DNA from 4 places in the Janthinobacterium sp. PSPC3-1 genome. Region 4 is predicted to be linked to each of the others. Evidence: predicted binding sites of a transcription regulator. Region 4 holds the regulator's gene; each other region holds the start of a gene.
The links. The regulator sigma-54, encoded in region 4, starts transcription at its own class of promoters, with help from an activator protein. The targets are predictions, from matches to a motif close to TGGCANGNAANCTGCTTT.

Region 1 (7,233 bases), on a different contig from region 4:
GCGCAGTTCCGGACCCAGGTGGCAACAAACTAGTTCGTCACACCCTTCGAGGGGTGCTGCAGCTGCGCCAGCTCGTCATCGGTGAACAGGCGCGAGCGCGTGAGGAAGCGCCGGCCCGTGCCGTTATCGAGCGAGAACATGCCGCCGTTGCCATCGACCACGTCGATGATCAGCTGCGTATGTTCCCAGTAGGCGAACTGCTCGATGCCCATGTAGAACGGCGTGCCGTCCAGATTGCCGAGGTAGACGTCGGTGTCGGAGAGGTTGAACTCGCCGGCCGCGTAGCACATCGGCGCGCTGCCGTCGCAGCAGCCGCCCGACTGGAAAAACATCAGCGGGCCATGCTTGCCGCGCAGGGTGGCCAGCATGTCGAGCGCGGCCGGGGTGGCCGTCACGCGTTCCATGGTCATGATGACTCCTTAGAAGAAACCCAGCGCGTTCGGGCTGTACGACACCAGCAGGTTTTTCGTCTGCTGGTAGTGGTCCAGCATCATCTTGTGGTTTTCACGGCCGATACCCGACTGCTTGTAGCCGCCGAACGCGGCGTGGGCCGGATACAGGTGGTAGCAATTGGTCCACACGCGGCCGGCCTGGATGGCGCGGCCGACGCGGAAGGCGCGCGAACCGTCGCGCGTCCAGAGACCCGCGCCCAGGCCGTACAAGGTGTCGTTGGCGATGCGCAGCGCGTCCGCTTCATCCTTGAAGGTGGTGACCGACACCACCGGCCCGAAGATCTCTTCCTGGAAGATGCGCATGCTGTTGTCGCCCTTGAACACGGTAGGACGCACGTAATAGCCCTGTTCCAGGTCGCCGCCCTGCGTATTGCGCTCGCCGCCGGCCAGCACTTCGGCGCCTTCCTGCTTGCCGATGTCGATATACGAGAGGATTTTTTCCAGCTGTTCCTGCGACGCCTGCGCGCCCAGCATGGTGGTCGCATCGAGCGGATTGCCCTGCTTGATCTTGGCCACGCGCTCCAGGGCGCGCGCGATGAAGGCTTCGTAGATCGATTCCTGGATCAGCACGCGCGACGGACAGGTGCACACCTCGCCCTGGTTCAGCGCGAACATGGCGAAGCCTTCCAGGCATTTGTCGAAGAAGGCGTCGTCGGCGTCCATCACGTCGGCAAAGAAGATATTCGGCGACTTGCCGCCCAGTTCCAGGGTGACGGGTATCAGGTTCTGCGCCGCGTATTGCATGATCAAACGGCCGGTACCCGTCTCGCCGGTGAATGCGATCTTGGCGATGCGTTTATTGGATGCCAGCGGCTTGCCCGCTTCCAGGCCATAGCCGTTGACGATATTGAGCACGCCGGGCGGCAGCAGGTCGCCGATCAGTTCGATCAAGACCATGATCGAGGCCGGCGTCTGCTCGGCCGGCTTGAGCACCACGCAATTGCCGGCGGCCAGGGCCGGCGCCAGCTTCCAGACAGCCATCAAAATCGGGAAGTTCCACGGAATGATCTGGCCCACCACGCCCAGCGGCTCATGGAAGTGATAGGCATAGGTTTCCGAGTCGATCTGTGCAACGGAACCTTCCTGGGCGCGGATGCAACCGGCAAAGTAACGGAAGTGGTCGATCGCCAGCGGGATGTCGGCGGCCGTGGTTTCACGGATCGGCTTGCCGTTGTCGATGGTTTCGGCGGTGGCGATCAGCGACAGATTCGCTTCCATGCGGTCGGCGATTTTGTTGAGGATATTGGCGCGTTCGGTTTGCGAGGTCTTGCCCCACGCTTCCTTGGCGGCGTGGGCGGCGTCCAGCGCCAGCTCCACGTCTTCGGCAGTGGAACGGGCCACTTCGCAGAAGACCTGGCCGGTGATCGGCGTGATATTGCCGAAGTATTCGCCTTTGACGGGAGCGACGAATTTGCCGCCGATATAGTTGTCGTAGCGCTGTTTGAAGGGATTGGCTACGCCCAGTTTGCTGATGTCTGCCAGATTCATGTCGTCCTCTTTCTCGTTGGTTTTAGCTTCGATGAAGCCGCCGCGAGGCGGCCCTTGGAGTGTTGTGTCAGGTGATCCTGATCTCTTGTTTTGCAAATGCCGTGCCAGCCTTCAAACAGCGGCAATAGTCACGTGCCGCCGTGCAGGCTGCGTCAAATGGGATCATCGGCGTCTGGCAGTTGTTCCGTTTCTGAGCAACGGCACAGCGGCAGCGGCAAGGCGCATGGTGATGCGCGCGATGGCATACCGATTGCTACCCTGGTCATGACGCAATCAGCGCATAACCACAACGGAGACCATCATGACCCCACGTATTTCTACCACCACGAATAAAAACGCCCGGCGCCTGCGCACCGTGCGCCTTGCAGCCGGCGGCCTCGCCTGCATGCTGGCGGCCGCGGCCGTCTGGGCCCACGGCAATATGACGCCGCAGGCGGTCGACACGTCCACACTGCCACAATTGGGCGCCGAGTGGCGCACGGAAAACCCGTACCGTAACAATGCGGAAGCGATCCGCATCGGCAGCGCCGCCTATACGCAAAATTGCGCCCGCTGCCACGGGCTGGAGGCCGTCTCGGGCGGCATGGCGCCGGACTTGCGCAAGCTCGACAATGACTGCGCGGCCTTGCCTGATGCCAAGAAAAAAGATGGTTGTGCGCAGGAGATCGATCAATATGTGCTGGACACGGTGCGCCATGGCCGCTCGCGCAATGGCGCCGTCTACATGCCGCCATTCGAGGGGGTATTCAGCCAGGAGGCGATCTGGGCGGTAAAGGCCTACCTGGAAACACGACGCGAGATGCCTTTGTAAAGCCGCCCCATCCATCATCGGGAGGCGCTGCCGTGGCAGCGCCTTTTTCATGCTCTAAGCAGGAAGCTTGGCCCACGCCAGGCACCAGCCCGGCCCGGCAATCTGCTTGCGGCCGAACATGGCGCACCCCGCCCAGGCATCGTCCTTTTTCCCCTGGAAGAAAGAACAGTTGGCACAGTGCTGTGCCGGCTTGTGTTGCGGGTATTTTTTGGTATCGACCTTGTTCGTATCGTGGCGGTAGCCGAGCGCCTTGGCCTGGTCGCTGTCCTCGTCGACTTTCGGCGCGGTCGATTGTGCGCCGGCGAGCGAGGCTGCGCCCATGCCGCCGACGGCGAGCAGTTGGCAAAGAAAATGGCGGCGTGGTGTTTGATGCATGGTGGTCTCCTGTTGTCGTTATCAAGAAGGCGCAAGACGGCCTTGTCCCCTCCTTCAGCAACCCTTGTGCCAGCACCCGTTTGTCACGCACGGCGTAAGCGCACTGTGACAAAACAGCACAGCATCGCCTCGCCAACTGTGACAGTACGGCGCATACCGGATCGCCAGCGCCGTGGAAAAAGCCTGGCATGCATGTTGCTCAATTGGTCATCAGCGACCATGTCGCACCACCATAAAAACCAGCAAGGGAGACCAGCATGCAGCCAGTATTTCCACGTCCAATCGCTTTCGCCATCCTCGCCCTGATCGCCGGCGCCGTCACCGCCGCCGACAACAAGGTGACCTGGGACGATATCGCCAACGCCGACAAGGGCACGACCGAGGTGCTCAGCTACGGCCTGGGCCTGAAAGCGCAGCGCCACAGCCTGGCGAAAAAGATCAACACGAAAAACGTCGACCAGATCGTGCCGGCCTGGACCTTCTCGTTCGGCGGCGAAAAGCAGCGCGGCCAGGAAGCGCAGGCGCTGGTGCATGACGGCATCATCTATGTCACGGCCTCGTACTCGCGCATTTACGCGCTGGACGCCAAGACCGGCAAACAGCTGTGGGCCTATGAGCACCGCCTGCCCGACGATATCCGCCCCTGCTGCGACGTGGTCAACCGCGGCCCGGCCATCTATGGCGACAAGGTGTATTTCGGCACGCTCGACGCGCGCATGGTGGCGCTCAACAAGAACACCGGCAAGGTGATGTGGAATGAAAAATTCGGCGACCAGAAACTCGGCTACACGATGACGGGCGCGCCGTTCGTGATCCGCGAAAAAGGCGGCCGCGTGCTGCTCATACACGGTAACTCGGGTGATGAATTCGGCGCCCAGGGCTGGCTGTTCGCGCGCGATCCGGACACCGGCGCGGAAGTATGGGCGCGGCCGCTGGTCGAAGGCCATGTGGGCCGCACCGACGGCAAACCGGGCACGCCGACCGGCGACGCCAAGGCGCCCAGCTGGCCGCGCGACAAGGACGGCAAGCTGCGCGAATCGTGGGAACACGGCGGTGGTGCGCCATGGCAGACGGCGTCGTTCGACCCGGAGACCAACACCATCGTCATCGGCGCCGGCAACCCCGCGCCATGGAATACCTGGGAGCGCACCAAGGAAGGCGACGATCCGCGCAACTGGGACAGCCTGTTCACCTCGGGCCAGGCCTACGTCGACGCCAGCACGGGCGAGCTGAAAGGCTTTTACCAGCACACGCCGAACGATGCCTGGGATTTTTCGGGCAATAACTCGGTGGTGCTGTTCGACTACAAGGACGCCAAAACGGGCAAATTGATCAAGGCCTCCGCGCACGCCGATCGCAATGGCTATTTCTACGTAACCGACCGCACGAAACTGGCCCTGGGCGCCGGCTATCCGAACAAACCGACCTCGCTGATCAATGCCTGGCCTTTCGTCGACGGCATCAACTGGGCCACCAGCATCGACCTGAAAACCGGCCGGCCGGTGGAAAACGGCAAGCGCCCGCCGCTGCCGGAGGCGGGCGCCGACAAGGGCAAGGCCGTCTTCGTGTCGCCACCATTTTTGGGCGGCACCAACTGGATGCCGATGTCGTATTCGCCGGAGACCGGATTGTTCTATATCCCCGCCAACCACTGGGGCATGGATTACTGGACCGAGCAGATCCACTACAAGGCCGGTTCGGCCTACCTGGGCCAGGGCTTCCGCATCAAGCGCCTGTATGAAGACCATATCGGCACCCTGCGCGCCATCGATCCGAAGACCGGCAAGATCGTCTGGGAGAACAAGGAAAAATTCCCGCTGTGGGGCGGCACCCTGACCACCGCCGGCGGCCTGCTGATCACGGGAACCTCGGACGGCTTCGTGAAAGCGTTTGACGCGAAGACCGGCAAGGAGCTGTGGAAGTACCAGACCGGCTCCGGCGTGGTGTCCGTGCCCGTCACCTGGGAACAGGATGGCGAGCAGTATATCGGCCTGTCGAGCGGCTATGGCGGCGCGGTACCGCTGTGGGGTGGCGACATGGCCGAGCTGACCAAGCAGGTGACGCAGGGCGGCAGCTACTGGGTGTTCAAGCTGCCGAAAGCGCCATCCAGCAAAGTGGCAAACAAGGTGGCAAGCAAATGAGGTCCGCGCCGGTCCGCCTGGCGGCGACCGGCGCGCTGCTGTGCTGGGCCCTGTGCCTGGCGCCGCAGTCCGCCTTCGCACAGATACTCAACGGCGAAGCCGCACCCGAGGTCACCATCATCAATGGCTGCCACCTGTGGCCGTACGCGCAATGCGCCAACGCCGACCTGCGCGGCGCCAACCTGGTCGGCAAGGACCTGCACGGCGCCGACTTTCGCGGTGCGCGCCTGATGCGGGCCAACCTGCGCAGCGCCAACCTGGCCGGCGCCCTGCTCGACGGCGCCGACCTGACGGGGGCGATGGCCTATTCGCTCAATGCGCCGGGCGCCTCGTTCAGGAAGGCCATCCTGGCCGGCGCCAACCTGGAGACGAGCCGGCTGATGCGGGCCGACATGGACGGCGCCGACCTGCGCGGCGCCAGCCTGGAAGCGGCGCGCCTGAACCTGGCCAGCCTGGTGGGCGCCAGCCTGGTCGACGCCGACCTGCAGGAAGCGAAATTCTGGGGCTCCAACCTGAAAAACGCCAACCTCGAGCGCGCCATCCTGCGCTTTGCCATTTTCCCCGACGCCAACCTGGAGGGCTGCACCGGCTGCCCGCCGGGCTGGTAAAACCGGAGCCTCGCCATGCACCGACTTTTTCTTCTGCTGCTGTTCTTGCCATTTGCCGTATGCGCCACCGAACCGAACCCCTCGCGCGGCGACCCGGCCGCCATCGACCTGGGCAGGCAGGTGTTCCAGGCCAATTGCGCCCGCTGCCACGGCGCCGAGGCGACCCAGCCGTCGGCCGAGGCGCCGGATCTGCGCCGCCTGAACGCCTTTTGCCAGCAACTGAAAGACAGCGCACTGCAAGCGCGCTGCCTGCAGGATGTCGACAGCTACTTTATGATGGCGGTCAACACCGGCAAAATTCGAGCCGGAATTGTCTATATGCCGCCATGGCGCGATGTGCTGACGGCACAGGAAATCTGGGCCGTGCGCAGCTTTGTCGAAAGCCGCCCGCCTGCCGCGCCGCGGCTCAAGACCAGCGTCGACATCGACCACGCAGCATACTAGCCGCAACTCACTGGAGAATTCATGAAGCAGTACCGATTCCGTTTGAACGCCGTCGCCGCCCTGTTCGCGCTGGGCGCCTGGCCGGTTGCCAGCGCCCTGGCGGCCGGGCTTGAGGCTGACGCGCAAGTCGCTACCTTGCCGGTAGCCGATGTGGTGGTGGTCAGCGCCACCCGCGTCGGCCACCCCAGTTTCGACCTCCCTGCCTCGATTGACGTCATCGACAGCGCGCGCATCCAGGATGGCCAGATCCGCGTGAACGCCTCCGAAGCGCTGGCATTTGTTCCGGGCCTGGTGGTGCAGAACCGCCAGAACTATGCACAGGACTTGCAGATCTCGTCGCGCGGCTTCGGCGCCCGCTCGGCCTTCGGCGTGCGCGGCGTGCGCCTGATCAGCGACGGTATCCCGGCCAGCATGCCCGACGGCCAGGGCCAGGCGGCCACCTTCAACCTGGACACGGCCGAACGCATCGAAGTGCTGCGCGGGCCGTTCTCCGCCATCTACGGCAACCACTCGGGCGGCGTGATCCAGCTGTTTTCCAGGGATGGCCAGGGACCCGCATCGGTGGAGCTGAATGTCACCGGCGGCAGCTACGGCACCAATAAAGTCGATCTCAATGCGCAGGGGGAGGCGAACGGCATCGGCTATGTGCTCGACGGTTCGCGCTTTCGCACCGATGGCTTTCGCGACCACAGCGCCGCCACGCGCGAACAGGCCTTCGGCAAGATCACCGTCAAGCCCAACGCCGACAGCAAGCTGACCATCGTCGCCAACAGCCTGCACCAGGGCGGCACGCAGGATCCGCTGGGCGCCACCTGGGCCACCTTCGAACGTGATCCGCGCGCCGGCGAAATCGATGCGACGGACCCGCAAAACCCGAAGCGCACCCTGGCAGAGCGCTACAACACGCGCAAGAG
Region 2 (7,233 bases), on a different contig from region 4:
TTCGTTGCGGCGGTCTTCGATGGCGCGGTTCTTGGCAAAGGCGTCGGGGTCGAAACCGCCGCATTCGACGGCCAGCGAATGGTCGACCACCAGCTGGGTCGGTACCACGGGGTTGACCAGGGCCGGATCGCCGCCCTGGGCCGCGATGGCGTCGCGCAGGCCGGCCAGGTCGACCAGGGCCGTCTGGCCCAGGATGTCATGGCAGACCACGCGCGCAGGAAACCACGGAAAATCCAGGTCGCGGCGGCGTTCGATAAACTGGCGCAGCGAGGCGTTCAAAGTCTCGGGGTCGCAGCGGCGCACCAGGTTTTCGGCCAGCACGCGCGAGGTGTACGGCAAGGTGGCATACGCGCCGGGTTGAATCGCGTCGACGGCGGCGCGCGTATCGAAGAAATCGAGCTGGGTGCCCGGCAAATTCTTGCGGTGCAAGGTATTCATCGTGATGCTCATTATTTGCGGTCCTTGATCGGCACGAACTGCAAGTCTTCCGGACCCACGTAGTTGGCGCTGGGACGGATGATCTTGTTGTCGATGCGCTGTTCGATGATATGGGCGGCCCAGCCCGAGGTGCGCGAGATGACGAACAGCGGCGTGAACATCGCCGTCGGCACGCCCATCATGTGGTACGACACGGCCGAGAACCAGTCCAGGTTGGGGAACATGCTCTTGATCTCCCACATCACCGTTTCCAGGCGTTCGGCGATATCGAACATCTTGGTCGAACCCGCTTCCTGAGACAGCGAGCGGGCCACTTCCTTGATGACCACGTTGCGCGGGTCGGAAATCGTGTAGACGGGATGGCCGAAGCCGATCACCACTTCCTTGTTGGCGACACGCTCGCGGATGTCCGCTTCGGCTTCGTCGGCGTTGTCGTAGCGTTTTTGAATGTCGAGCGCCACTTCATTGGCGCCGCCGTGTTTCGGGCCGCGCAGCGCGCCGATGGCGCCGGTGATGGCCGAGTGGATGTCCGAACCCGTGCCGGCGATCACGCGGCTGGTAAAGGTGGAGGCATTGAACTCGTGTTCCGCATACAGGATCAGCGAGGTGTGCATGGCTTTTTCCCACGACGCCGACGGCTTTTCGCCATGCAGCAGGTGCAGGAAATGGCCGCCGATCGAGTCGTCGTCGGTTTCCACTTCGATGCGCTTGCCGTTATGGCTGTAGTGGTACCAGTACAGCAGCATCGAGCCGAACGAGGCCATCAGGCGGTCGGCGATATCGCGCGCGCGCGGTGCGTTATGGTCGTCCTTTTCCGGCAGGGTGCAACCCAGCACCGACACGCCGGTGCGCATCACGTCCATCGGATGGGCGGCGGCCGGCAGCGCTTCCAGTGCCGCTTTCACGGCGGACGGCAAGCCGCGCAGGGATTTCAGCTTGGCCTTGTAGCCTTTCAGTTCGGCCGTGGTCGGCAGCTTGCCGTGCACCAGCAGGAAGGCGATTTCTTCGAACTCGCAGCTGTCGGCCACGTCCAGGATGTCATAGCCGCGGTAGTGCAAATCGTTGCCGGTCTTGCCGACCGAGCACAGGGCAGTATTGCCGGCGGTAACGCCAGACAGGGCGACGGATTTTTTAGGCTTGAAAGTGGTGGCTTGTGGTGCGGTCATTGTCTTCTCCGGATAATAATTATTTGGTTTTCTGCGCTGCAAAGAGGGCATCGAGCTTCTGTTCGAAGTCGTGGTAATTGATCGATTCATACAGCTCCATGCGCGTCTGCATGGTGTCCAGCACATTCTGTTGCGTGCCGTCGCGGCGCAGTGCCGTGTAGACGTTTTCGGCCGCCTTGTTCATGGCGCGGAAGGCCGACAGCGGATACAGCACCAGGCCGACATCGGCGCCGCGCAGCTGGTCCACCGTGAACAGGGGCGTGGCGCCGAATTCGGTGATATTGGCCAGCACCGGCACCTTCACGGCATTGGCAAACGTGGTGTACATCGACAGATCCGTGATCGCTTCCGGGAAGATCATGTCGGCGCCCGCCTCGACGCAGGCCACCGCGCGTTCCAGCGCCGCTTCCAGGCCATCGACGGCCAGCGCATCGGTGCGCGCCATGATGACGAAGTTCGGGTCGGTGCGCGCGTCGACGGCCGCCTTGATGCGGTCGACCATTTCTTCCTTGCTGACGATTTCCTTGCCCGGGCGATGACCGCAGCGCTTGGCGCCCACCTGGTCTTCGATATGCAGGGCGGCCGCGCCGGCCTTGATCATTGATTTGACGGTGCGCGCCACATTGAAGGCGGACGAACCGAAACCCGTGTCGGCGTCGACCAGCAGCGGCAGGTCGCACACGTCGGTGATGCGGCGGATATCGGTCAGCACATCGTCGAGGTTGGAAATGCCCAGGTCCGGCAGGCCCAAAGACCCCGCCGCGACGCCGCCACCGGACAGGTAGATGGCCTTGAAGCCGGCGCGCTTGGCCAGCAAGGCGTGATTGGCATTAATCGTACCGACCACCTGCAACGGGGATTCTTCCTGGACGGCCTTGCGGAACGCGGCACCTGCGGAGTAAAGACTCATGTGTTCACCTTATGGGTTCGAATGTTTCATGGACCTGCTATGAACATGGATATTGCAAGTGCCGTGCCAGCGCACTGCCGTACGGTTGCAGATGGCCTTCGCCAGAGAGAAAACGACCGTATTGCGGTGCCTTGCGGGTAGTATGAGGGGATGGATGATGGAACAGCGAGGATGAAAGCCGTTCATCATGACGTTTCATTTTGTTTCAGCATTTCACAATGAAACAATTATTGAAACATCGATGAAACGTGGACGAAAGCAATGGCGTCAAGGAAAGCAGCTGGCGGGCGCCAGCTGCATGGAATGGCGATGCGTGGCTGGCCTCAGGCGAGGCGCACCAGCGGATTGGCGATGATATTGTCGATCTGGCGTACGGCTTCTTCGCAGGCGGCGGCAATCGCGCCGTCTTCGTCGTCACGCACGAACTGCATGGTCGAGCCTTCGAACACTTCCAGGCCTTCGACCGTGGCGCGTTCGATATCGCAACTCGCCGACCATTTGCCATCGCTGGTCGGCACGGCCAGGGGAACGATTTCCCAGCCTTTGTAGTGAATCTTGGAACTGCTGTTCATGGGCTACCTCCTTGCGCAATAAAGGAAATCGTAGCATGAAGCGCCGTGCGCCGCGATCAGTTTCGGCGGCGCCGCGCATTCACACTAAACGATTTACGGTGGATCAAATCGGGGCGTCATGGACGCAGCAGATTGTCCACTTCCGTCTTGGCTACTTCCAGGCCGGCCACTCGGGCGGTCTCGGGCGTGGCATAGCCGCCCAGGGTGCGGCTGCGCTCGATGTCCTTGGCGTCGCCTTCGGCGCCAGCTTCGCGCTGCAGGCGGTAGGTGAAATCCCACAGGTCGTCATTATCCTTTTGCGGCGTCACGGAGATCGTGAAACCGCGGTACTGTTCGCTACGTGCAGTGGTATCGTTCATGGACTTCCTCCTTGTGGCAATGAGATTAGCACGAAGCAAGTTCAGACGCGCGCACCTTGCAACGGCAAGCCCCTGGCGATATGCGTTTTTTACATATCAAATCGCGATTCGAGATATTTTTCAAGCGATCACGGCGATATAATAAGCATCCCTGCCAGCACCACGCCACCATGATGACGCCCCAAATACACGCTTTCTTCGACCCCGCCACCGCCACCGTCACCTATGTGGTGTACGAAGGCGAAGGCGGCGCCTGCGCCGTGATCGATTCCGTGCTCGACTACGATCCGAAGGCGGGCCGCACGGCCACTACCTCGGCCGACAAGGTGATCGCCTTTGTACGCGAACATGGCTTGCAGTGCCGCTGGCTGCTGGAAACCCATGCCCATGCCGACCACCTGTCGGCCGCGCCCTACCTGCAGCGGCAGCTGGGCGGCGAAGTGGCCATCGGCGCGGCGATCCAGGCGGTGCAGCAGGCGTTTGCCGACATCTATCACCAGCATGGCGCAACAAGCGACGGCTCGCAATTCGACCAGCTGTTCGCGCCCGACCAGGTGTTTCATATCGGCGCGCTCGAGGTGCGCGCGCTGCACGTGCCGGGCCACACGCCGGCCGACCTGGCCTACCAGATCGGCGACGCCGTGTTTGTCGGCGACACCCTGTTCATGCCCGACGTCGGTTCGGCCCGCTGTGATTTTCCCGGTGGCTCGGCCGCCCTGCTGTACCGCTCGGCCCAGCGCCTGCTGGCGCTGCCGCCGGCAACCCGCCTCTTCATGTGCCACGACTACCCGCCGGCCGGCCGCGAGCCGCGCTGGGAAACCACGGTGGCCGCACAGCGCGCCGCCAATATCCACCTGCGCGACGGCATCACCGAAGACCAGTTCGTGGCCCTGCGCACGGGCCGTGACGCCACCTTGGAGATGCCGACCCTGATACTGCCGGCGATCCAGGTCAATATCAACGCGGGCAAGCTGCCCGAGCCCGAGGAAAACGGCGTGCGCTATCTGAAAATACCGCTGAACGCGTTGTAGCAAACACCCGTTTCAAGGCGCCACAACCGAACGATATGACTACATCGCATGGTGTTTTCATGCCAATGAGAGCGCTATACTTCGTCAAATGTCTACATAACGAGGCAGCAAGTCCTGATCGACCAGACGAATTTCAATGGCATTGGCGATCTTCACGTGCTCAGGATTCTCATCATTGAAAGCTTCGTCGGTGACACTGACGATGATGGTGCCGATCTGCTTGTCTTTACCTTGCTCGCCCGTCGCCATGACGGGTACCAGGGCGCGGGCTTCCGGGACTTGCTGGGCCGTCAGTATACGCGGCAGGTACAACATCCAGCCAACACCTGGACGATCCTTGAAGACTTGTTTTTTAAAATATTGATTACGTGCTACCGTGATCAATACCGGCCGAAGGGATCCCGCTATAATGGACAGCATCTCTTTTACTCCATCAATACCAAGCCGTTTCGCGCCGACGCCTTGATCGCTGATTTCCAGACTCCTAGAGGGCCACTCACTGTCGCTGAACCCAAGCGCAATACTCGCGCCCTCGCCTTCTCCGAGTTCGCCATTCCAAGCACTGAGATATCGAAATTTCTCACCCTTAAACTCGGCCTCGAGTACGGCTTCGGCCGCAGTAGTGAGCTCTCCCGAGGCATCGAAAACAGTATATAGAAACGACTCTGCTTCTGTCTCTTTCGACAGAAACCAGTTCTTTCCAAACGCCTCAGTTTTTTGCAGGAAGCGGACAATCGTCGCGATTTTTTGGACGGAAGGTCGGAACGCAATGGATGGGTTCGCTGCATCGCGTTTGAACAAGGATTTTATTATCATAATATTATGGAATGTAATAAGTGGCAATACCCAATCCACTAAGACTGGGCAGCATGTGTTCATACGCGAGTGGCGTTTGAAAGTACCAGCTCAGCGAGGCTGGAGGGTTATCTTTGACAATATTGGACTGAGCGGTGGCCTGTTTCAATACCATGTTCTGGAAGATACTTTTTTGAAAATCGTATCTAAGTTCACCGTTTGCCTTAAAAAACTGGTCATAATCCGCTTTCGCTTCCTGTAACAAGCATAAACGGGATTGGAAGCCGTCAAAATCCCTGCCTTCAAACACCCATTCCATGCCGATCAGGAAACCAGTGATCCGGGCCTGATAATCACGCGCGGCGGGCCACCAAGGTCCTGTACGGCAAATAGCCAGGTAAGGGAAGGTGTTTCCTGCTCCAGTGCGGCGAGGTCTTCAAGAAACGAAAGCGCTGCTCCTGCCATGTCGACCAACCAGGGGCCTGCATGCGCGAGCGCAGCGTCAGGTGTGCCGGCAAACAGCGGGTAGCGCGTCGCATCCTCCGTCATGCGCGTTTGGCGGTGTGTCTGATACTGGACACCGTCGACCAGTGCGTATAAGTGTACAGTGCCGGGTGATGTTGCCGAAGTTGCTTCAGGCGTTCCAGGACGTCAATCAATATTGTTACTCCCTGATAACGGTGGTCGCGCCAGCGGCGGCAGCGGACATCAAGCATTCGAGGCAAATGCCGGAGTCGGTATTTGCGGCGATCTTGCCGGCAGCTTCCATCACGTCGTTGTCGTCGACATCAGCTGGGTCGCCCACGCTGGACTGGTCCAACCAGATCGTCGTGAACTGTCCGGATATAAGCCTGGCGCCGCAGGCGGTCGTGTCCAGATGCCGGGCTTAACCCTTGCCTGATCCGTCGACCAGGTCGGCGGCGGCAGAGTTGATCGGGAATGTCCCCTTGCATTTAGGACATACAGTCATGTCGCCCATCCTGGCCACATACTTGCCGTTGATATCGACTGTCATGTCAGCGCTGATCACGGTGCCACCATGATCGGTCTTGTCGCCAAGTATGATGAGTGGACGAGCCATTTGATGCTCCTGAGTATTGGAAAACCACGGGCTTAGTTACAGTACAAATCGCAACCCTGACACGCGCTTAGTTAATAAATCGTAACATGTTCATCCTGGGGGCCGCGCCCTGCAGGTGCGGCATCGGCTACGCCAATCCCATGAGCAAGCCGGCGCTGACATGGCCGCCAGCCAAGGTTCTCCCCATCGCTCACGACAAGCCATAGTTCCACGCACGCGGCTGGAACCATGCTTACCTTGCCTGGTGGGGCATCCGCCCTGACACGGCGGACAATCTCCAGGGGGCTCTCAACAAGCAGCTGCCGCTTACTCCTGCTCGGGCGCCCTGCCGATCTCGCCATCCAGATTGGCCAGGTACCAGGCCAGCGACGACATGAGCGCCACATTGCGCTTCAGGTTGTCCGGATCGACCTTGTCGAGGGTATCGGCCGGCGTGTGGTGGTAGTGAAAATAGCTGTGGCTGTCGACCAGCGGCTCGAAGCTGGGCACGCCGCCCTTTTCCAGGCGGTGCAGGTCGCCCGTGCCCAGCGCATCGCGGCGGGTAAAGGCGTGGGCGCCGATCTGCTGCAGGGCGGCGCGCAAGGGCGCAAACAGTTTTTCCGATTTCGGGCCGACGCTGGCCAGGATGCCGAACGGGCGGCCGGCGCCGCTGTCCATTTCGATGGCGGCGTATTGCTTGGCCAGCGCCTGCTTGTTCGCCTCGAAATAGGCCTGGCCGCCACGGCCGCCGTTTTCCTCGTTCATCCAGGCGATCACGCGGATGGTGCGGCGCGGTCGGTAGTCAAGTTTTTTCAGGGTCTCGATCACGCCCATCGCGGCCACCACGCCGGCGCCATCGTCATGCGCGCCGGTGGCCAGGTCCCAGGAATCGAGGTGGCCGG
Region 3 (7,233 bases), on a different contig from region 4:
GCAGCGCTGCATGAAATCGGCCACCGGGTAGCTGGCGCCGGCGGCGAGAAATTCGTGGATCACGGTCGATGGCGAATAGCAGTCGCTGACGCTGGCGTCGGGCCAGCGCACGGTAAAGCGCACTTCAGGCATGCTGCTGCTCCTTCGATGATGGCCGCAGCACCGCCGGCGCGCAGCCGGTCAGGTCTTCTTCGGCAAAGTCCCACAGCAGCGCGCTGCCGGGCGCACTGCCGTGGCGCAGGTGGACGCGTCGCCCGCTGTCGGTGCGGCCGATCACGGCGCACGCCAGCTCACGGCAGGCAAAGCGCGCCAGCACCGGCGCCAGGTCGGCGTCGGCCACGCTGAGGATAAAACCGTAGCTGGGGAAGGTGGCCAGCCAGCGCTCCAGCGCCACGCCGGGAGGGCGCGGGATGGCCGCCAGGTCGATGGTGGCGCCGATGCCGGAACACTCGAGCAGCATCAGCGCGGTGCCCACCACGCCGGCCATGCTGATGTCCTTGGCGGCGCGGCACAAGCCGTCTTCCGCAATCATCGGCAGCAGTTCGAGGTCGGCGCGCAGCCGTTCGGCCGGCGCGCCCAGGCTGGCGTTCCAGTAGTCCCAGGGTTCCTGGTAGCGGCCGCGCAGGTCACAGGCCACTACCAGGTTTTCGCCGGGGCGGGCGTCAAAGCTGGTCAGCAGGCGGCTGGCCCGGCCCGTGATCGCCACCGACAACTGTTCGCGGTCGCTGCGGCGGTTGCTGTGGCCACCGACGATAGGCACGTCGTACACGGCGGCGGCGCAGGCCAGGCCGTCGAGCAGCGGCTGGGCGGCGTCGCCGTCGCGGCTCCACAGGGCGTCGACGATGGCCAGCGGCCGGCCACCCATGGCATAGATGTCGCTCACGTTCACCATCACGCCGCAGTAGCCGGCGAACCAGGGCTCCCTGGCGACGAATTCGTTGACGAAGCCTTCGATCGCCAGCAGCAGGTAGCCGTCGCCGTCGGGGATGGCGGCGCAGTCGTCGCCGACCGGCGCCGCCCAGGCGCCGCCCCGGGCGACTGCAGTGTCATCGCCACCAGCCAGGGTGCGCACCACGCGGGCGATATCGCGCTTGTGCTTGACGCCGGGCGCCGCCCGCAGCAGGGCCGTCAGCCTTGCCAGTTCGGCATTCATGCGCCACCCCGCGTGCAGATAAAGCCCGTTTCGCCGTCATGGATCGCCGGATATGCCGCCAGGCCGGCGCGCATCAGGCTGTGCGCCCGGCCGTGCAGCACCACGTCGGCCAGTTCCTGCCAGTGCAGCTGGCGGAACATGGCCACGTTCTGCTGCTGCACGTGAGCCAGGAAGCTGGTGCAGCCGAACGACCGGGCGGCGCCCACGGCCAGCCTGATCAAGCCGCTGCCGACCGCCGCCTGGCGCCGCGCCACCCTGGCCACGGCCAGGCGCGAGCCCCACCACACACCGTCGCCGGCATGGTGGATGCGCACCGTGCCGATCACCGCGTGGTCGGCATCCACGGCCACCAGCGTGATGGCGGTGCCGTCGATGGCGTCCGTGTCGTCGCCGTCGAACAGCCCCTGTTCAAGGCAGAACACCTGCCGCCGCAAGGCGCGCGCGGCCGCCTGTTCGGCGGGCAGGGTGGCCAGCTTGATGCGCGCCGCCAGCGTTGGCGCTTCCGGCAAGGCGAACGTGCTCATGATGGTTTCCTTTCAAACGTGGACAGCGACGAGCACGCGCCGCAACGCCCGCAACCGGCCTTGATCTCGCCCGAATGCATGCCGGCCGCGCCCAGCATGTCCCCCAGCGGCGCCAGCAGCGCGCGCATCATGGCGGCGGACGGCGCGGGATGGTCTTCCAGCGGCGTGCCGGCGATCGGCACGAACGGCACCACGAACGGGTACACGCCGGCGGCGATCAGCCGCTCGCAGCAGCGCAGGATCGCCTCGGGCGTGTCGCCCAGGCCGGCCAGGATGTAGGTGCTGACCTGGCCCCGGCCGAACACCTCCACCGCGCGCGCGAACGCGTCGAAGTAGCGCTCGAGCGGCACGCTGGCCTTGCCCGGCATGATGCGGGCCCGCACGGCCGGCGTGACCGCTTCCAGGTGCATGCCCAGCGCGTCGATGCCGGCGTCGCGCATGCGCGCGAACCAGGCGTCGTCGTCCGGTGGCTCGCACTGGCCCTGGATCGGCAAGGCCACCGCCGACTTGACGGCGAACGCACTCTCGCACAGGATGGCGGCGCCACGGTCGGTGGCGTTGGGCGTGCCGGTGGTCATCACCATGTGCTTCACGTTGTCCAGCAGCACGGCCGCGCGGGCCACCTCGGCCAGTTGCTCCGGCGTCTTGCGCAGGATGGTGCGGCCGGCCGCCAGCGACTGCCCGATCGAGCAGAACTGGCACGACTTGCGCCGGCTCTCGTAGCGGATGCAGCTTTGCAGCACCGTGGTGGCCAGCACGTCCTTGCCGTGCAGCGTGGCGATATGCGAATACGGCACGCCGTCGAGCGTCTGCATCTTGTAAAAGCGCGGCTGGCGCGGAAACGCGATGATGCCCACCGTGCGGCCATCGCGCAGGATGGCGCTGCGGCCGTCGGCGCCGGGCGCGGCCGCCAGGTAGGGCGAATTGAAGGCGCTGCCGGTATGCACCGGGATCATGACGGTGGTGCCGTCGACGATCACCGCCTTGTGGTCGGACGGGCCGGCACCGCCGCGCCGGCTGGGCGCGCCCTGGCCGGGGTCCGCCAGGCGCATGCCCAGCGACTGCAGTTCGGTGATCAGCTGCTGCGCCGGCAGATCGGCATTGAAGGTATTCATGCGGATGGCTCCCTCGGTGTGGTTGGATATACGACGTGATCGGCGGCGGCATGCACCGGAGTGGCGGCGCGGCCGTCCATCATCAGGCTCAGTAATTCAGGACGCGCGTAATGGCCGACCGAGTCCATCATCCGCTTGCGCTTGGTGATCAGCGCCATGTCGAGGTCGGCGATCACGATGCCCTCGCCGGCACGCAGCGGTTCGGCCAGCAGCACGCCTTCCGGCGAGACGATGGTGGTGCAGCAGCCGCCGCGCAGCGCTTTTTGCACGGCCGGTTCCGGCGTGATGGCCGCGATCTGCTGGTCGGTCAGCCAGCCGGTGGCGTTGACCACGAAGCAGGCCGATTCGAGCGCATGGTGGCGTATCGTCACCTCCATCTGGTCGGCGAAAATCTGGCCGACCATGGAACCGGGGAACTGCGCGCAGTGGATCTGCTCGTGCTGCGCCATCAAGGCGTAGCGCGCCAGCGGGTTGTAGTGCTCCCAGCAGGCCAGCGCCCCCAGCCGGCCGACGGCGGTATCGACCACCTTCAAGCCGCTGGCGTCGCCCTGCCCCCAGATCATGCGCTCGTGATAGGTCGGCGTGATCTTGCGGCGCTTGAGCACCAGCTCGCCGTTGGCGTCGAACACCAGCTGGGTGTTATACAGGCTGCCATGATCGCGCTCGTTCACGCCGAGCACCACCACCACGCCATGTTCGCGCGCGGCCCCCGCCACCGCGTCGGTGACCGGCCCCGGCACGGTCGGCGCGCGCTCATACAGCAGCAGGTGTTCGGCGCCGGCCTGGAAGGGCGGCCGCACGAACGAAAAGTACGGGTAGTAGGGCACGAACGTCTCGGGGAACACCACCAGTTCGGCGCCTTGGCGCGCCGCGTCGGCAATCGCCTGCAGCACCTTGGCCAGCGTGCCGTCGGCGCTCTCGAGGTCCGGCGCGATCTGCACCGCCGCCGCCCTTACCATCTTCTTGGTCGTCGTCATGGCCGCCCGCTCCGCTTACACGGTCCAGGTGTCGATGATGACCGCGTTGGCGCGCAGGTGCAGCAGCTTGATGTCCAGCACGTCCTGCGGCGCGATGGCGCGGATGCCCTCGATCAGCGACGGCTCGCCATGGCCGTACAGCGCCTGCAGCGCGAAGCGGCAGGCATACACCTTGCCGCCTTCGGCCATGAACTTCACCAGCTGGTTGTTGTGGTTCATATGACCGGGGAACGCTTCGTCGCCCAGGGTGGGAAAGCCGCGCTGCAGGCCCAGCGTGACGCCGGGACCGTATAGCAGCACCGACGTTTCGTAGCCCTTGCGCAGCAGGCGCGTGGCCTGCAGCAGATTGACGAAACCGATCGATCCTTCGAAGGCCACGGTGTGGAAGGTGACCAGCGCCTTCTCTCCGGGCAGGGCTTTCACGTCTTCGAAGACCTTCTCTTCGTAGTCAACAAAATAGTCGCCCTTGGCGTGTGGCTTGTGGTCGATGGCTGGCATGGTGATCTCTCTTCTGGTTGGTTGAGGGGGCGCTGGCGCGGCGCCGGCGGCGTCGCGTTGCCCCCGGATTGCATGCATGCGCCATGCCATGGCGGGGCTGCTGACCCGCTGTTTGACTGGATCGAAATCCAGTCAATCGGGGATTTTCGGCGCCACGCCACAGGGCCGTTCCGGCACCGCCGCGGCGCCCTCTTTCACGCCGAAACACCGGCTCCATTCAAACCATGCAGTCAATCGCCGGCGGCCGATTTCTCCCTGCAGAACAGGTGCGCATCAAAAGCGGGCGTGCCGCGCGCCGGCCGCCTCACGCTGGTGCGCGGCGCGGCACGGCGAACGGGCGCGCAGCCGCGTTTGCCAGTGCTGGCGCCCGTATGTGGAGCGGCCGGACCCGGCATGGAATCTGCATACAATCGTCTACCCCACCTGGATATTGACTGGATTTATCGTGCCGAAAAACGCCGCCGCCTGGCTGCCCAAGCTGAAAAAGGGCCAAGGCCCCGTCTACCTGCTGATCGCCGACGCCATCGGCGCCGACATCGCCATCGGCCGCCTGGTGGCGGAACAGCGCCTGCCGGCCCAGCGCACGCTGGCCGAGGCGCTGGGCATCGACTTCACCACCGTCGCGCGCGCCTACGCCGAGGCGCACAAGCGCGGGCTGGTCGACTCCACCGTCGGCCGCGGCACGTTTGTCTGCGGCAAGCGCGCGCTGGCGATCCCGCGCGCGGTGGCGGCGCGGCCGCAGGTCGACCTGTCGATGAACATGCCGCCGGAACCGTTTACGCCGGAGCTGCTGGCGCTGATGCGCACCAGCCTGGCCGACATCGGCGCCGACATGCCCGGCCTGCTGCGCTACCAGGATTTTGGCGGCTCGGTGGCGGACCGCGAGGCCGGCGCGCTGTGGCTGCGGCGGCGCGGCCTGGCGATCGCGCCGGAACGCCTGCTGGTGGTGCCCGGCGCGCAGGCGGCGCTGCTGGCGATACTGAGCACCATCGCGCCGCCGGGTTCGGTGGTGTGCTGCGAGGCGCTCACCTACCCCGGCCTGCGCGCGCTGGCCGGCCTGATGAACCTGCGGCTGGTGGGCCTGCCGATGGACGGCGAAGGCATCGATGCACTGGCGTTTGCGGCGGCCTGCGCGCAGTATGCCCCGCGCGCGCTGTATTGCAATCCCACCCTGCTCAATCCGACCACGGCCACCATGTCGGCGCAGCGGCGCCAGGCGCTGGTGCAGGTGGCCCGCAATTACGGCGTGCCGATCATCGAGGACGACGCCTATGGTTTCCTGCCGCGCAACGGGCCGCCGCCGCTGGCCGCCAGCGGCCCTGACATCACCTATCATGTGGCGGGGCTGGCCAAGTGCGTGGGCGCCGGCCTGCGCCTGGCGTACGTGGCCGCGCCGGACGACGTGAGCGCGGCGCGGGTGGCCGCCGCCCTGCGCGCCACCGCCGTGATGGCCGCGCCATTCACGGCGGCGCTGGCCACGCGCTGGATCAGGGACGGCATCGCCGACCTCGCGCTCAACGCGATCCGCAAGGAATCGATGGCCCGGCAACGGCTGGCGGCGCGCATCCTGCCCCCAGGCAGCTACCTGGCTCACCCCGAGGGTTTTCATCTGTGGATCAACTTGCCGCCGCAGTGGGACCGCCTGGCGCTGACCGCGCATCTGCGGGCCACCGGCATCGGCGTGGTGCCCAGCGACGCCTTCGCCGTGGACGGCGCGGCGCCGCAGGCGATCCGGGTGTGCATCGGCGGCATCGCCAGCCAGCAGGAAATCGGCCAGGCGCTGCAGCGCATCGCCGACGCGTTGAAGCACCCGCCCTTGGCGCAGCCGGCGGTGCTGTAGCCGGGCGCTTCAAACAGATCGGCATGAGACGATATGGCTGACAGGATGGCATTTGCGCAAGCTGCCCGCCACTTTGTTATTATAAAGAAATGAAAAAACTCCTCCTCCTGATTTGCCTGCCACTGCTGCTGGCCGCCTGCGGTGCTTTTTCCAGCGCCCTGACCGACGAAGACGTGGCGCGCTATATCAAGGCCTACGATCATTTTGCCGCCGCGGCGCCGGAACTGGAAAAGCTCAAGAGCGACGACCAGGCGATGTCGCTGCTGACGTGCGGGCCTTGCCTGGCACGCCTGGAAAAGGCGGTGCAGGATGCCGGCTACAAGGACATGAAAGCCTTTGTCGCCTTTGATATCCGCATGCATATCACGCTGCGGGCATGGGCTTACGTGGCGATTGCCAAACTGGCCGGCGAATCGGGGCAGGCGGTGGCGGCGGAAGACTTCTGCAAGCTCAAGGAAAATATCGCGAAGTCAAAAGATGCCGAGGAGATGCGGGTGGTTTGCACACGCCTGAAATCCTATACCAGCTTCCTCGACCGGGCCGGGGCATTCGCGGTGAAGCTGGCGGAAAAGCTGCTCAAGGACGGCGATATCGAGGTGGTGGCCAAGCATATCGATGCCATCAGCGCCGCCCTCTCGAACGAGAAGCTGCCGGCGGAATGGTGCCACGGTGGTGGCGGCTTCGACGACTGAACATTTATTCTTGCTCGCCCCTGGCCATCTGGCCGAATACCTCGTCGCGCCGCACCCAGGCGTGAAACAGCGCCGCGCCCAGGTGACCCAGAATGGTGGCGAACAGCACATACGCCAGCACGCCATGCAGGGGGCGCAGCATGCCGTACACCTCGGGGCTGTGCGGCACGATGGCCGGCAGGTGGACGCCGCCGAACAGCGGGATCGGATAGCCGCCGGCCGACAGCATGGCCCAGCCGATCAGCGGCATCGCCAGCATCAGGCCATACAACAGCCAGTGCGACGCGTGCGCGGCGAATTTCTGGATCGCCGGCAGGTCGGCCGGCAGCGCCGGCGTCGGGCGGGTCAGGCGGTTGACCAGTCGCACGACGGCCAGCAGCAGGATCGCAATGCCGAGCGGACGATGCAGGTCCAGCAGCTGGGCGCGGTACTGC
Region 4 (7,233 bases):
GAAAAAAATCTTGCTGTTGAGCTTGTTTTCCCTGGCCGTGATGGGCAGCGCCCATGCCGAAAAGGCCGACTCGGACAAGGAAGCCGTCATCACCGCCCAGCGCGGCCAGGTCGATGACATCAAGCAGACCCGCACCCTGACCGGCGACGTGGTGCTGGTGAAGGGCACCCTGACCATGAAGGCGGGGCGCGCCCTGATCACGGAAGATCCGCAGGGCTACCAGTTCATCACTTTCTGGGGCGAGGCGGGCAAGCTGGCCACCTTTCGCCAGAAGCGCGACGGCGAAGGCGACCTGTGGGTGGAAGGCGAAGCGGAACGGGTGGAATACAACAACAAGACGGAAGTCGTGAAACTGTTTTCCAAGGCCAAGCTGACGCGCCTGCAAGGCGTCAAGCCGACCGACGTGGCCAACGGCGCCTTCATTTCGTATGACAGCCGCAATGAATTATTCAATATGGAAAACAGCGACAGCGGCACCAGTTCCCCCGGCGCCGGCAGCGTGCGCATGGTGATCCAGCCGAAGAACAAGCCGGCGGCGGAGAAAGCCCCCGCCGCGCCTGCGCCAGGGAAGAAATAATGGACAATAATGTACGTTGCGGCAGCACCCTGATCGTGCGGGGGCTGCAGAAAACCTATGGCAAGCGGCAAGTCGTGCATGATGTGTCGCTGCAAGTCGAATGCGGCGAAGTGGTGGGCCTGCTGGGTCCGAACGGCGCCGGCAAGACCACCTCGTTCTACATGATCGTCGGCCTGGTGCCGTCCGATGGCGGCACCATCGATATCAGCGGCGTCGACATTTCCAGCCTGCCGATCCACCGCCGCGCGCAGATGGGCCTGTCCTACCTGCCGCAGGAAGCGTCGGTGTTTCGCAAGCTGACGGTGGAAGACAATATCCGCGCCGTGCTGGAAATCCAGACAGTCGACGGCCGGCCCCTGAAAAAGGCCGAAATCGAAGAACGCCTCGACAAACTGCTGGCCGACTTGCAAATTGAAAAGCTGCGCGAAAACCAGGCGCTGTCGCTGTCGGGCGGCGAGCGGCGCCGCGTGGAAATCGCCCGCGCGCTGGCCACCGACCCGCGTTTCGTGCTGCTCGACGAACCGTTCGCCGGCGTCGATCCGATCGCCGTGATCGAAATCCAGCGCATCGTGCGGTTTTTGAAGGAACGCAATATCGGCGTGCTGATCACCGACCATAATGTGCGCGAAACGCTGGGCATCTGCGACCGCGCCTACATCATCAACCAGGGCTCGGTGCTGGCGTCGGGCCGGCCCGACGACATCATCGCCAACGAGTCGGTACGCCGGGTGTATCTGGGCGAACACTTCCGCATGTAAGCCAATGAAACAATCCCTGCAACTGCGCACCTCGCAGCACCTGGCACTGACGCCGCAATTACAGCAATCGATACGCCTGCTGCAACTGTCCACGCTGGAATTGCACCAGGAGCTGGAGCAATTGCTGACCGATAATCCCTTGCTGGAACGGCTCGACGATCCGCTCGACCGCTCGCTGCGCCTGCTGTCCGATGGCGCCCTGAGTTCGACCGCCGCCCCCGGCGAAGCGCCACCGGCGCCGCCGGGCCAGGAAGCGCCGGCGCCAGCCGCCGAAGCGGAGTCGTTTGACGGCGATGGCGGCGAGAGCACGGCCGCGTCCGAGGGCGGCGACAGCGACTGGAACGAGGCCAGCCGCGGCAAGGCGCCCGATGACGAGGATTCCCGTCCGCAACTGGAGGCCCATCACTGCACCTTGCGCGAACACCTGATGGAACAGATGCGCGTGACCGTGCTGGAGCTGCGCGACCGCGCGCTGGTGGAATTGATCATCGATGCGCTCGACGACAATGGCTACCTGGAAGAGCCGCTCGACGATATCCTGGCGCGCCTGCCGGAAGAACTGGAAGTCGATGCGGATGAGCTGCGCACGGCGCTGTCGCTGCTGCAAAGTTTCGACCCGGCCGGCGTGGGTGCGCGCAATGCGTCCGAATGCCTGGCGCTGCAGATCAAACGCTTGCCGCAGGTGGCGCTGGTGACGCGGCGCATGGCCTTGAACATCGTCGAGAAACACCTGACCTGGTTCGCCCAGCGCGACTTCAACAAGCTCAAGAAAGCCCTCGACTGCGACGATGAAGACTTGCGCGAAGCACAGACCGTGATTCGCTTGTGCAACCCGCATCCGGGCGCCGTGTTCGCTTCCGACGTGTCCGATTACGTGGTGCCGGACGTGGTGGTCAAGCGGGCCCGCAATGGCTGGCAGGTATCGCTCAACAATGACGTCATGCCGCGCCTGCGCGTGAACGCCATGTACGCCAACCTGCTCAAGCAGGGCAAGGGCGAAGGCGGCATGGGTGCGCAGTTGCAGGAAGCCAAGTGGCTGATCAAGAACATGCGCCAGCGCTTCGACACCATCCTGCGCGTGGCGCAGGCGATCGTGGAACGGCAAAAGGATTTTTTCTCGCACGGCGCAGTTGCCATGCGGCCACTTGTGCTTCGCGAAATAGCTGATACACTGGGTTTACACGAGAGTACTATCTCGCGGGTAACAACCCAAAAGTACATGCTGACCCCGCATGGAATGTTTGAGTTGAAGTATTTCTTTGGCAGCCACGTCGCCACCGAAGCAGGAGGGGAGGCGTCATCGACGGCGATACGGGCCTTGATCGTGCAATTGACAGGAGCAGAGAACCCTAAAAATCCTTTATCCGACAGTAAGATTGCGGACATGCTGGGGGAACAAGGCATGGTGATTGCGCGACGTACTGTTGCCAAATACCGGGAAGCGTTGAAAATTCCGCCAGTGAGTCTGCGTAAGTCTTTGTAGTTTTTTCGGTTCCTCTGCGGGCCGGAACGATGGACACCGCACGAACCCGATCATCTTTAGGAGTGTGTATGAATCTCACCATCAGCGGACATCATCTCGAAGTGACACCAGCCATCCGTGAATACGTACAAACCAAACTGGAGCGCGTGAAACGCCATTTCGATCACGTTATCGATATTGCCGTGATTCTGACCGTCGACAACCTCAAAGAGAAAGAAAAACGCCAGAAGGCCGAAGTGAATCTGCGACTGAGCGGCAAGACCGTCTACGTGGAAAGCCTGGCGCAAGACCTGTATGCCGCGATCGACAGCCTGATCGACAAGCTGGACCGGCAAGTGATGAAGTACAAAACCAAAGTGCAAGGGCACGGTAAAGAGGCGATCAAGCATCTGCCAGACAACACTCCTGAAGAAGCCGCCGCCGTCTAGGCCTGCCGCTCCAGATTGTTGTGATCAACTAAGGGCGCGCTGTTTTATCTTCGCGCCCTTTTTTGCGCCCATTTTTCCGGCTCAGTTACGCTCGCGGTGGCGCAGCACGACCCGTTCGCGGTCGGCAAAATACTGCGCCAGGTGTTCCGCCATATACACCGAACGGTGCTGGCCACCCGTGCAGCCGAGTGCGACCGTCAGATAGCTGCGGTTGTCGGACTTGAACGACGGCAGCCACTTTTCCACGAAATCGCGGATATCCGCAAACAGTTCCAGCGCGCTGGGCTGGGCGTCCAGAAAAGCGATCACGGGCGCATCGCGGCCATCGAGCGGCCGCAACGCCAGGTCGTAATACGGATTGGGCAGGGCCCGCACGTCGAACACGAAATCGGCATCCAGCGGCACGCCCAGCTTGAAGGCGAACGACTCGAAGAACAGGGTCAGCGGCGCGCGTTCGGAGGCGACGATATCCTTGACCCAGGCGCGCAGCTTGTTGGCGCTCAGTTCCGAAGTATCGATCACATGGCCCAGTTGCTGGATCGCCGACAGCCGCTCGCGCTCCTCCGAAATGCATTCGATCAGCGTGCGGCGGCTGGCCGGATTCTCACCTGGAAGCAACTCATGCGACAAAGGATGGCTGCGCCGCGTTTCCGAAAAGCGCGCCACCAGCGAGTGCGTGGTGGCGGTCAGAAACAGCACCTTGACATCATGCCCCTGCGCACGCAGCAGTGACACATTGTGTGGCAGGTTGGCCAGCGATTCGGCACTGCGTGCGTCGACCGCGACACCGAGCCTGCTGGTTCCTTCGTCGAGCAAGGTCTGCACCAGGCTTGGCAACAAGGCAGGCGGCAGATTGTCGACACAGTAATAACCGGTATCTTCCAGCACCTTGAGTGCGACAGATTTGCCGGAGCCGGAGATGCCGGTAAGTAGAATGATGTGCATAGGCGCGATCATACAATAAAGATTGCCTGTGCGCCCCCGCAACAAATTTCTTTGCAAATCATTGCATTTGATTATGAAGATCTGGCTGGGCAAAGTGGGGTTTGACCGCGGCTTTAATCACCACGCATTGCCTGTCTAACGGTTCGCCCTTGCAACGCCTAGTCTCCGCTCATTGCCAATCGTTGCCGCTCCATGAACTCCTGCAAGGTATCGATCCCCCTCAGCTGCAAGATGGTATTGCGCACGGCCGCTTCCAGCAGCACGGCGATATTGCGGCCGGCGGCGACGGGGATGACGACCTTGCGCACGGGCAGGCCCAGCACGTCTTCGGTGGGGAACAGGAAAGGCAGGCGCTCGACTTCCTCTTCCAGCGCGTTGCGGCGCACCAGATGCACGATCAGTTTCAAACGCATCTTGCGGCGCACGGCCGTCTCGCCAAAGATGGCCTTGATGTCGAGCAGGCCCAGGCCGCGCACTTCGAGCAGGTTCTGCAGCAGCGGCGGGCAGCGGCCTTCGATCATGTTGGGGGCGATGCGCGAGAACTCGACGGCGTCGTCGGCCACCAGGCCGTGGCTGCGTGAAATGAGTTCGAGCCCCAGCTCGCTCTTGCCCAGGCCCGAGTCGCCCGTGATCAGTACGCCCACGCCCAACACGTCCATGAATACGCCGTGCATGATGATGCGCTGTGCCAGCTTTTTCGACAGGTAGACGCGCAGGAAGTCGATCACTTGCGCGGCCGGCAGCGGAGTGGAAAACAGCGGGATATTCTGCTCGTCGCAGATGGCGAGGATGTCGGGCGGCGTTTCCAGGCCTTGCGCGATGATCAGCGCGGGCGGGCCGCCGGCGATCAGTTCGCCGATCACGTGGGTACGTGTATTGACCTTCAGGCGCTGGTAGTAATTGATTTCCTGGTGGCCAAATACCTGGATGCGGCCCGGGTGGATCAGGTTCAAGTGGCCGACTTGGTCGGCGGCCGACGAGACGTCGCCCGAGATCAGGCGCTCGCCGCCGGGAAAGCCGGCGAACCAGCCCAGTTGCAGACTTTCGCGATTGTCGTCGTACAGGCGTTGTATCGTCAGCGGCGTTTGCAACATGGCAGTTTTCTTCAGGAGTGGAGGAGTTCCTGAAGTTTAACCCGCCGCTTGCAGACTGGGTTGCCAATTGACGATGCGCGAATGCACGGATTTCGGTTCCGGATCGGTGGCCAGCGCCGTGCGGAAGGCGTCGTCGGAAAACATTTCGGCGATTTCCGACAGGATTTCCAGGTGTTGCTGGGTCACATGGTCGGGGATCAGCAGGAAAAACAGCAGGCTGACCGGCTTGCCGTCCGGCGACTCGAACGGGATCGGTTCGGCCAGGCGCACGAAGGCGCCCAGCGGCGCTTTCAAGGTCTTGGTGCCCTTGATGCGGCCATGCGGCACGGCGACGCCATGGCCGAGGCCGGTCGAGCCCAGGCGTTCACGGGCAAACAGATTGTCCGATACGGTAGAGCGGGCGATGCCGTAGTTGTTTTCGAAGATCAGGCCGGCTTGCTCGAAAGCGCGCTTTTTGCTGGAGACTTCCAGGTCCAGGAGCACGTTTTCGAGGGATAATATTTTGCTAAGATTAGTCATGACACTCAATGAAATGGTGCAATGCGCAGAGGGCTTGCGAGCCGAATTATAGGCCTGTTTGTGTGGCCTGTAACGCCAATTCTCAACAGTATATGCTCGCTGCCGGCGCAGTGGGCACTCTGGCGGGAGAAGCAAACATTTTATCAAAAAAATAACGTCAAAGGGAATTAGCTATTTCTTGATTGAAAACGAATCTCCTGCCGGTTTTTCCGTCGCCGAATGCCGATTTTCCGACTTTTCAGCGTTTTGTGTTACTTGCATCATCAACGCTGGCGTTGTTTTAAAACACAGCCAGCATTCCTGAAAGCATCATTCTGCGCGCTTCGGGCGGCCATGACCAGTACTTATTGGCGTGCGTTGCGCAGATTGCCGGGCAGCTTGCCGGTGCTGAAGTTGCTGCGCCAGGGGTTGATGTCCAGCCCGCCGCGGCGCGTGTAGCGCGCGTAGACCGACAATTTTTGCGGCTTGCACTGGCGCAAGATGTCGACAAAGATGCGCTCGACGCATTGTTCATGGAATTCATTGTGTTCGCGGAAACCGATCAGGTAGCGCAGCAGGCTTTCCTGGTCGATCTGCGGTCCCGCATACTCGATCTGCACGCTGCCCCAGTCCGGCTGGCCGGTCACCAGGCAATTCGATTTGAGCAGGTGCGACACCAGTTTTTCTTCCACCGGCGCCTCGTCCAGCGCCGCTTTCAACAGTTGCGGCGAGGGCGTGTAGTCGGTGATTTCCAGGTCCAGGCGGTCCAGCAGCACGCCGTCGAATTCGCCCATCTTCAGCTTGCCGAAGTCTTCCTGCAAGGTCAGTTCCACCTGCACCGGCGCGCCGAAGCCGTTCGACAGATCCTGTTTCAGCAGGGCCAGCAGCGCTTGCGGGCTGTCCAGTTTGGTCTGGTTGAACGAGTTCAGGTACAGCTTGAACGATTTCGATTCGATGATATTGGGCGAGTCGGCCGGCGCGCTGACCTTGGCCACGGCCACTTGCGGCTTGCCGCGCAGGTTCAGCCACGACAATTCGTAGGCGTTCCAGATATCGAGGCCAAAGAAGGGCAGGGTGCCGCGCAGTTCCAGCTCGTCGCGCTTGCCCTGGCGCGGAATCGGAAACAGCAGTTCCGGCGCGTAATCGCTGCGGTAGGCGGAGCTTTTGCCCAGGGGGGACAGTTCGGCGAGATCAATGGTGGTGGTCATGGTGATGGCGTAAATTCAGTCAAGGACGAATGGTAGCCTATTTCGGGGTCAGACCCGTCGGACTCGGCGTCCCCGTCTGACCCCAGCTTTTCACTTGGCTTGGTGCTAACCCAAAAACAGCTTATACACCGGATTACTCGTCTCATCCCAATACCGGTACCCCAGCGTATCGAGGAAACGCGCAAATTCACCCATCTCGTCGGGCGGTACCTGCAGGCCGATCAGGATGCGGCCCACGTCGC

Region 1: the regulator sigma-54 is predicted to act here: its motif matches at 3,311-3,328, upstream of ACP7B7_RS30530 (methanol/ethanol family PQQ-dependent dehydrogenase).
Region 2: the regulator sigma-54 is predicted to act here: its motif matches at 2,566-2,583, upstream of prpB (methylisocitrate lyase).
Region 3: the regulator sigma-54 is predicted to act here: its motif matches at 4,339-4,356, upstream of ACP7B7_RS08495 (MSMEG_0572/Sll0783 family nitrogen starvation response protein).

Annotation. Positions count from the first base shown of each region.
Region 1 covers NZ_JAFCTQ010000063.1:5,425-12,657, forward strand. Annotated here, with positions in the region: gene ACP7B7_RS30510 (DUF779 domain-containing protein) at 30-410, opposite strand; gene adh (aldehyde dehydrogenase) at 420-1,940, opposite strand; gene pedF (cytochrome c-550 PedF) at 2,242-2,751, shown strand; gene ACP7B7_RS30525 (high-potential iron-sulfur protein) at 2,806-3,126, opposite strand; gene ACP7B7_RS30530 (methanol/ethanol family PQQ-dependent dehydrogenase) at 3,384-5,267, shown strand; gene ACP7B7_RS30535 (pentapeptide repeat-containing protein) at 5,264-5,875, shown strand; gene ACP7B7_RS30540 (c-type cytochrome) at 5,891-6,319, shown strand; gene ACP7B7_RS30545 (TonB-dependent receptor family protein) at 6,341-7,233, shown strand, end outside.
Region 2 covers NZ_JAFCTQ010000009.1:141,549-148,781, reverse strand. Annotated here, with positions in the region: gene acnD (Fe/S-dependent 2-methylisocitrate dehydratase AcnD) at 1-438, opposite strand, end outside; gene prpC (bifunctional 2-methylcitrate synthase/citrate synthase) at 450-1,604, opposite strand; gene prpB (methylisocitrate lyase) at 1,624-2,514, opposite strand; gene ACP7B7_RS12340 (hypothetical protein) at 2,838-3,086, opposite strand; gene ACP7B7_RS12335 (hypothetical protein) at 3,203-3,445, opposite strand; gene ACP7B7_RS12330 (MBL fold metallo-hydrolase) at 3,619-4,476, shown strand; gene ACP7B7_RS12325 (immunity 52 family protein) at 4,561-5,277, opposite strand; gene ACP7B7_RS12320 (Tox-REase-5 domain-containing protein) at 5,297-5,590, opposite strand; gene ACP7B7_RS12315 (DUF4123 domain-containing protein) at 5,596-5,862, opposite strand; gene ACP7B7_RS12310 (hypothetical protein) at 5,936-6,091, opposite strand; gene ACP7B7_RS12305 (PAAR domain-containing protein) at 6,158-6,352, opposite strand; gene ACP7B7_RS12300 (M20/M25/M40 family metallo-hydrolase) at 6,659-7,233, opposite strand, start outside.
Region 3 covers NZ_JAFCTQ010000005.1:224,312-231,544, forward strand. Annotated here, with positions in the region: gene ACP7B7_RS08470 (MSMEG_0570 family nitrogen starvation response protein) at 1-132, opposite strand, end outside; gene ACP7B7_RS08475 (sll0787 family AIR synthase-like protein) at 125-1,153, opposite strand; gene ACP7B7_RS08480 (MSMEG_0567/Sll0786 family nitrogen starvation N-acetyltransferase) at 1,150-1,677, opposite strand; gene ACP7B7_RS08485 (MSMEG_0568 family radical SAM protein) at 1,674-2,792, opposite strand; gene ACP7B7_RS08490 (Nit6803 family nitrilase) at 2,789-3,769, opposite strand; gene ACP7B7_RS08495 (MSMEG_0572/Sll0783 family nitrogen starvation response protein) at 3,785-4,267, opposite strand; gene ACP7B7_RS08500 (PLP-dependent aminotransferase family protein) at 4,713-6,107, shown strand; gene ACP7B7_RS08505 (hypothetical protein) at 6,197-6,799, shown strand; gene ACP7B7_RS08510 (cytochrome b) at 6,804-7,233, opposite strand, start outside.
Region 4 covers NZ_JAFCTQ010000002.1:267,921-275,153, reverse strand. Annotated here, with positions in the region: gene lptA (lipopolysaccharide transport periplasmic protein LptA) at 1-577, shown strand, start outside; gene lptB (LPS export ABC transporter ATP-binding protein) at 577-1,335, shown strand; gene ACP7B7_RS03430 (RNA polymerase factor sigma-54) at 1,340-2,818, shown strand; gene hpf (ribosome hibernation-promoting factor, HPF/YfiA family) at 2,887-3,246, shown strand; gene rapZ (RNase adapter RapZ) at 3,328-4,191, opposite strand; gene hprK (HPr(Ser) kinase/phosphatase) at 4,350-5,285, opposite strand; gene ACP7B7_RS03410 (PTS sugar transporter subunit IIA) at 5,322-5,804, opposite strand; gene queF (NADPH-dependent 7-cyano-7-deazaguanine reductase QueF) at 6,149-6,991, opposite strand; gene ilvA (threonine ammonia-lyase, biosynthetic) at 7,097-7,233, opposite strand, start outside.